Linked DNA regions of Cohaesibacter sp. ES.047. The protein of the gene in region 2 binds, or shares a complex with, the protein of the main gene of each other region. Links are inferred from orthologs where the notes say so. Each region holds a gene or a part of one and is shown on either strand. Other genes may lie near its edges. The genes, in order: CPH65_RS06550 and CPH65_RS13500.

The links.
Region 1: the proteins of CPH65_RS13500 (region 2) and CPH65_RS06550 are in contact, whole or in part, in a solved structure (PDB 1A0O), measured with the Escherichia coli proteins. The link is inferred for Cohaesibacter sp. ES.047 from one-to-one orthologs.

Annotation. Positions count from the first base shown.
Region 1 is NZ_LT907844.1:1,457,656-1,461,394, reverse strand. The notes cover bases 45-3,462. They hold CPH65_RS06550 (chemotaxis protein CheW), read right to left. Parts: upstream 3,071-3,462; coding sequence 245-3,070; downstream 45-244. Other genes in these bases: chpT (histidine phosphotransferase ChpT), read right to left, coding at 3,271-3,462; CPH65_RS06555 (chemotaxis protein CheW), read right to left, coding at 45-248. In the rest of the region: more of CPH65_RS06555, read right to left, coding at 1-44; more of chpT, read right to left, coding at 3,463-3,739. UniProt on the Escherichia coli protein: Involved in the transmission of sensory signals from the chemoreceptors to the flagellar motors. CheA is autophosphorylated; it can transfer its phosphate group to either CheB or CheY.
Region 2 is NZ_LT907844.1:2,954,649-2,957,697, reverse strand. Bases 297-3,024 are described here. They hold CPH65_RS13500 (response regulator), read right to left. Parts: upstream 1,989-3,024; coding sequence 1,605-1,988; downstream 297-1,604. Other genes in these bases: CPH65_RS13495 (MaoC family dehydratase), read left to right, coding at 2,512-2,964; CPH65_RS13505 (protein phosphatase CheZ), read right to left, coding at 429-1,151; CPH65_RS13510 (hypothetical protein), read left to right, coding at 297-347. Also shown: more of CPH65_RS13510, read left to right, coding at 1-296; CPH65_RS13490 (MATE family efflux transporter), read right to left, coding at 3,035-3,049. UniProt on the Escherichia coli protein: Involved in the transmission of sensory signals from the chemoreceptors to the flagellar motors.

The DNA.
Region 1 (3,739 bases), 1.5 Mb from region 2 along the record:
TCCAGCGGCTTGATGCCAAGGCGTTTGCGCATGTCAATCGCGGTGACGATGCGACCACGAAGGTTCAACACACCGGCAATTTCTGACTGGGACAAAGGCACCTGCGTGACGGACTCGGGGACAAAGACATCATGAACCCGGTTGATCGGAAGCCCAAACAACTGCTCGGAAATATAGATGGTCACATACTGGATGGTTTCACTTGCGTTGTCGTCTTCCAGTTCGTCTGTGAATTTGTGCTCACTCATGCGGCAACTCCCACTTCAATGTGCTGCTCTTTCAGGGATGCGATCAGTCCCGGACGGTCGAATTTGGCAACATAGTCGTTGAAACCGGCCTTGCGTCCGCGTTCAATGGCTGCCGGCGTGCAGAGCGACGACAGTGCGATGATCGGAATATCGCGTGTTGCCGGAGCCCGGCGGACGGCCTCACAAAGCTCGAAACCGTTCATTTCCGGCATCTCGATATCGGAGACGACGATTTCATAGCTCGGATCACGTTCCAGCGCGGCAAGAGCCTCGGCACCACTTGAGCAGACGGTCACTTCATACCCGGCAGCCTTGAGAACCGGTCCAAGCATGTTGCGGAAGAAGCTGGAGTCATCAACAAACAGCAGTTTCTTGACCAGCGGCTCGTCGATTGACATTTCTTTGCGATGGAACCAGTCCTCGAATGCCTGCGGCAAGAAGTGCCCCACATCAATGATCTCGGTTGCCTTGCCTTTGATCACAGCCGTGCCCAGAACGCCCGGAACTTCGGAAGAGACCTCGATGTTGAGTTGTTCGTCGACGATATCGACGATTTCATCAACAACCAGCCCCATGGAGCGGCCTGAGTCGGAGAAGACGAGCATCGGCTGCGACCCTTCGGTGCGGCGCTGGACGAAGTCATTGACCTGTACCAGCGGCATCAGGCTGCCGCGATATTGAACCATGTCGCGTCCGTTGGAGAATTCGATCTTGCTGATTTCGAACTCTTCGAGACGGGTAACGAGCGATAGCGGAACCGCTTTCGGCTCGGAAGAACCGGCGCGGAAGATAAGAAGAGAAACCGTATTCTGTTCTTCTGGCAGAGCTTCCTTCTCGGCAGCCTCTTTATCAGCATCCACATCGGTACCGACATGGCTACCAAAGGCCTGTGCGACGCCATTGGGATCAAGGATCATGATCACCGAACCGTCACCAAGAATGGTATTGCCAGAGAACAGGGTCAGGTGCCGCAGCATGGATGCCATCGGTTTGACCACGATTTCTTCTGTATGGAAGACAGCATCGACCACAACGCCGAAGGTCTGCGGGCCGACTTGCATGACCACGATGAAGCCATTGTCGTCCAGTTCCATCTCTTCGTCTGTTTTCTCTTCAATCCCGAGCAGGTTGCTCAGGTGAATGAGCGGTAGCAGCTTGTTGCGCAAGCGCAGAACCGGCGTATCCTTGATCCGTTCGATCTTGTGCTCGGAATTGTTCTGAACGCGCACCAGCTCGACAACAGAAAGCTGCGGGATCGCAAAGCGGTCGCCGGAAGCTTCCACCAGCAAGGTCGAAACAATCGCAAGGGTCAGCGGGATCTTGATCGAGAAAGTCGAGCCTTTGCCCTGAATGGATTTCAGGTCGACCGAACCACCGATCACTTCAATATTGTTGCGAACCACGTCCATGCCGACACCACGGCCCGACACGTTGGTCACTTTCTCAGCAGTCGAGAAGCCAGCAGCAAAGATATATTTGTTGATCTGCTGCTCTGTCATCTTGTCGAGCTCGGCTTCGGTAGCAAGCTCGCTCTTGAGAATTTTTTCCTTCACCTTCTCGGTGTTGATGCCGCGTCCATCATCAGCGATATCGATGATGATATGGCCACCCTCATGATAGGCAGAAAGGGTAATGGTGCCTTTGGCTGGCTTCCCCATTGCCACACGTTCGTCTGGCATTTCCAGGCCATGGTCGGCAGAGTTGCGAACCATGTGAGTGAGCGGATCTTTGATCAGCTCCAGAACCTGACGGTCAAGCTCTGTATCCTGACCGATCATCACCAGATCGATGGTTTTTTCGAGATCATTAGCGAGATCGCGAACGACACGAGGCAGCTTCTGCCAAGCGTTGCCGATCGGCTGCATGCGGGTCTTCATGACCCCTTCCTGCAGTTCAACGGTTACGTTGGACAGGCGTTGCAGCGGAACCTTGAATTCGGAATCTTCATGGCGGCGCACGATTTCGAGCAACTGGTTACGGGTCAGCACCAGTTCCGAAACCATGGTCATCAGATGCTCAAGGGTCTCGACATTGACGCGGATTGACGCGCCATGCGAACCACCAGACTTGGTTTCCTTCTCAGCCTTTTCATCCTTTTCAGGAGCTTTGCGGCGCGCTGCCTTGGCAGCAGCCGCATCATCTTTAGGCTTAGCAGGCACGATACCGGCGCGCTTCTTGGCAGCGGCATCAGCAACAGCAGCCTCGGCAGCTTCCTTGGCAGCCTCGGATACATCAAAATCATCAGGGCCGTCTGTTTCGCGGAAAGCGCGCTCCAGATCATCCAGCGAAACTTCGCCTTCCTTCAGCTCGCGCTCAAGGACCTGATAGACTTCGTGAGAAGCTTCTTCCGATTTGGGCTCTTTTGCCGGCTCATCTACCGCGACAGGCTCTTTCGCCGGAGCAGCTTTTGCATCGACGGCGTCCACCCCACCCATATTGGCATATTTACCTATGCCAGAGAGACGATCCAGCTGATCAATCAGATCATCGTCCGAACCTTCCGGCTCGGCCTGATTTTCTGCAAGTTCAGAGACAATCTCTTTAATGCGGTCCAGAGAGAGCAAAATGACAGAAACGGACTCGCCGGTTACGGCGGCCCCATCCCTGAATTTACCCATCAGGGTCTCAGCGGCATGGGCCAGACTTTCAAGTCTTGGCAAGCCCAAAAAGCCACAGGTCCCTTTAATCGTATGTACTAGCCGGAAAATATTATCGAGAATTTGAGCATTATTTGGCTCTTGCTCAAATTTCACAAGCTCGACGTCAACAACGTCCAGGCTCTCGTTGGTTTCCTCGATAAATTCGCGTAGCAGATCATCCATGGCTTAAAACCCTGATTCGTGGCGGAATCCTGTCTTCATCAGACATCTATTCCGCCCCAGTCTCGGGCCAAACCGTTAAATAATGCTGAAGCGATTTTATAAATTATAAGCGTACAACATCTGCAACGCCTGTATTTTCACACTCTATTAACGAAACCGCAAAAAACGCTAGGAAATCAGCCAGTTTTTACTGCCGAATACTAGGCACGATCGGCCAATTCCTGTGGGATTTCTTCATCCATATCAGAAGTTTGTGCAACACCGATCATCTCATCAGCGCTTGGAACGCTCACAGGCTGTGCCTTGATCGTAATCGTATCGTCCACCCAGTCAAAAACCAAGTCCATTTTGGACTCTCGTGCCAGCAGCCCCGTGTAATAGGGCTGGATCGCATGGGCATCAATGCCATGCTCATCCGCAGGCTTGCCACGCAGCAAACGATCAAAGCTTGCCGGGATGCGGGCGCTTTTGCCCTCACAAACCAGTGTGAAAGTCGGATAACGCGAATCTCCCTCGATCAGAACCTTGATCGAACCACCACGCGGTATGGTCGCCCCCCCCAGGAGAATGAGGTTGAGGACCAGTTTGACAAGATTCTTGGGCATCAGCACGCGGGTGCCTTGCCATTCGAGTTCCGGTTTCTCGCCCGCCATGAAATTGCGCGCGACA
Region 2 (3,049 bases):
TGAGCTTCCTCGATCCGGCTGTTCTGGCCTTTCTGGAGAAGGACACCAAGACGAAGGAGAGTAAATTTGTTGCCGAGCTCTACAACGGGGCTTTTCTGCACTTGATGAACGGGGGCAACTGGCGTGTCAGCGAAGCAAAAAAGAAAACCCTGCCCGCTGACAATCTGGGCACCGAGACCTTGCGCGCGGCGCCCTTTTATCGGCGCAAGCGCGGTTTGACCGAGAATCTGGCCAATCTTCTGGTCGACGCGGAAAAGGCTGTCGTTCTGGACGAATTGAACAAGAGCCTTGATTCCCGTTTTTATACGGAAATGGATGAACTCAACTATTTCGACTGGTCTGACTGAGAAACCACGTCAACCTGGACACAAAAAAGCCGGGACGAGCCCGGCTTTTGAAACACTCTTCTGGATCACGGCTGCCAATGATCAGTCGAACAAAGCGTCAATGTCGTTTTGGTCGCTTTTATCGGTGTTCTTTTCGTTTTCCTCACCAAACCCGAGTTCGGCCAGCATTGCGTCAACCTCAGACTGATTGACGCCCTCGCCCTCTTTCTGCGGTCCATGAAGAATGAGTTCGCGCTTGCGGCGTTCCGCTTCGGTTTCCTCGAGATCCTCGTCTTCAACACTGTTCATCTTCATGCGATCGATGAAAGTGGAGACGCGCTCGTCGATGACGTTGAGAACGTGCACAACCTTGGAAATGCGCTGCCCGGTGATATCCTGAAAAGAGCAGGCTTCAAAAATTTCGATGATCTTGTCGTTGACAATAGCCTGATAGGCTTCGGCGTCGCTCGGATCGGCTCCCATGATCTCCTCGGCAGAAGACATGATGATATTGGTTGCCTTCTCGGTCGCTTCAACCACGGCATCCAGTTCGCGTCCGGCATCGGGGATTGCGTTGTGGCGCATGTCGGCGGGGCGCAGAGCGGAGATTTCCCGCTTCATTGTTGAAATCTCATCCGCGATGCTCATGAACTCGTGGTATACGGTCTTGTCCATGGCCCGAATATGGGACTCTAGGCTGCTCGCCATTACTTCGGCCAGCGACATGATATCCGTCAGTGAAACATCCTCTCCCTTGCTATGCTCAAGAAAGGTGACAAGCTTGGTGACCTTGTCTGCGCTGAGGGTTTTCTGCTGAGATTTCATTGATTTCTTGCCCACTTCATGTCTGCGTTGCTCACTTCAGAGCGAACCTGATAAAGGTCTTTCGTTTCTCTCCGCTTATAAATCGTGTTTTCAAAACGAGACCGTTATTGCCCTTTGTTGACCCTCTTTTTATTCGCCCGGCTGGTGTCGGGCCAAGATCGGGGCCTCAATTGCGCCGGGTCCTTGTTTCTGGAGAGACGCTCAGTCGCTCGCGACAACGAAGATCCGGGACGTGATGCCGGGATTGCGGTTTGTTAACTTCTGGCATCGGAAGAGCCAGCCAGCTTCACAGAGCAAAAGCGGCGGGTTGGCCACAGAATGCATGCCTCACTTGGTGTGGAGGCGGTGGGAGCGGGTCGGGATGCTTCCCGACCCTTGGCCCAACTAAACAATCTTGTTACCAATTTCGACATACCTAGCCACGACCGCCATCGCGGCTGGCGCACGTCAGCCTTAGCTGTCGAATACGGCGTCGATCTTGGTTTTCAGGGTGGCGGCGTTGAAAGGCTTCACGATGTAGTTGTTCACACCGGCCTTTTTGGCAGCAATAACGTTTTCGGTTTTGGATTCTGCTGTCACCATGATGAATGGTGTCTTGGACAGGCTATCACTTGCGCGCACCTGTTTGAGCAGTTCATAGCCGGTCATCGGCTCCATGTTCCAGTCGGAAATCACCAGACCGTAACGACGGTCCTGCATTTTCGCCAGGGCTTCAGTGCCATCAGCGGCGTCGTCAACATCCTCGAACCCGAGCTGCTTGAGCAGGTTCTTGATGATCCGGATCATGGTTTTATAGTCATCGACGACCAGTACCGGCATAGAAAGATCGAGGGCCATTTGTTTACTCCAAACTCACACTGCTTTGCCGCTTTGTTGGCGGACTATTCGACTTTGCAGACCTTTTGTCTTCAACTGCCAGAGAGCTTGCACTCCCCGGAACAGATTGGAGACTAGCTCAAGGAATTAAAAAACCGGTTAACCGGCCAAGAGAGGCAAAAGTTGAATTGCCCAATAATGACCTCGAATTGAAGTAAATACGATGAAAACGCTGAAAAATTTACTTTTACGAAGTAGTTTGTTCAGAGATCGCTAACCTTTATTTCGGTTAACCATAAACAAACTCAAATCTACGTTGCAAAGCTCGCCATATTCCGAAGCGCAGCAAGTCGGCCCGCGAGCGCGCCGTATCCCTTGGGATTTGCCTGCTGATTTCAAAGGTAGGATTGCCATGCATCCGCATTTGTGCATATGCTCAGTGGATGCTGCGTCGCAATATCCACAGGTCACCGGACAGTACGCGAGAAGACGGGCCAGTCAGAACAAGAAAATGGCCGACGCAGGGGAAGAGAGGAACCAGAGAATGAATGCACCCCTAAAGGGCGTTGCGCCCAGAACCGTCTATTATGAAGAGATGAGCATCGGCCAGAGCGAGAGTTTTCGCCATATGGTGAGCGACAAGGACATTTCCGCCTTTGCTGCGGTATCGGGGGACTATAATCCAGTGCATGTCGACAAAGCCTATGGCGAGGCCAGCCGTTTTGGCGGCAATATTGCGCACGGGCTCTATACTGCAAGCCTGTTTTCTGCCCTTCTGGGCATGCGCCTGCCGGGCCCGGGAGCCATCTATGTTGAACAGACGCTGAAATTCATGGCACCAGTCCGCCCGGGAGACGAACTCGAAGTATCCGTTTCCATCAAGGAAATGATCGATCGAGGTCGTCGGGTGATCCTTGACTGCGAGGCGAAGGTGGATGGCGCCCTCGTGTTGTCTGGAGAGGCAACGGTGTTGGCTCCCCCAAAGCCCGCACAATGAAGCCCGCGCAATAGAGCCTTAACAAGGCGGCCTTGTATCTCAAGGCCATCTTGTCCTGCTCAGGGGCCTTTTAGGCTTCAGCCAC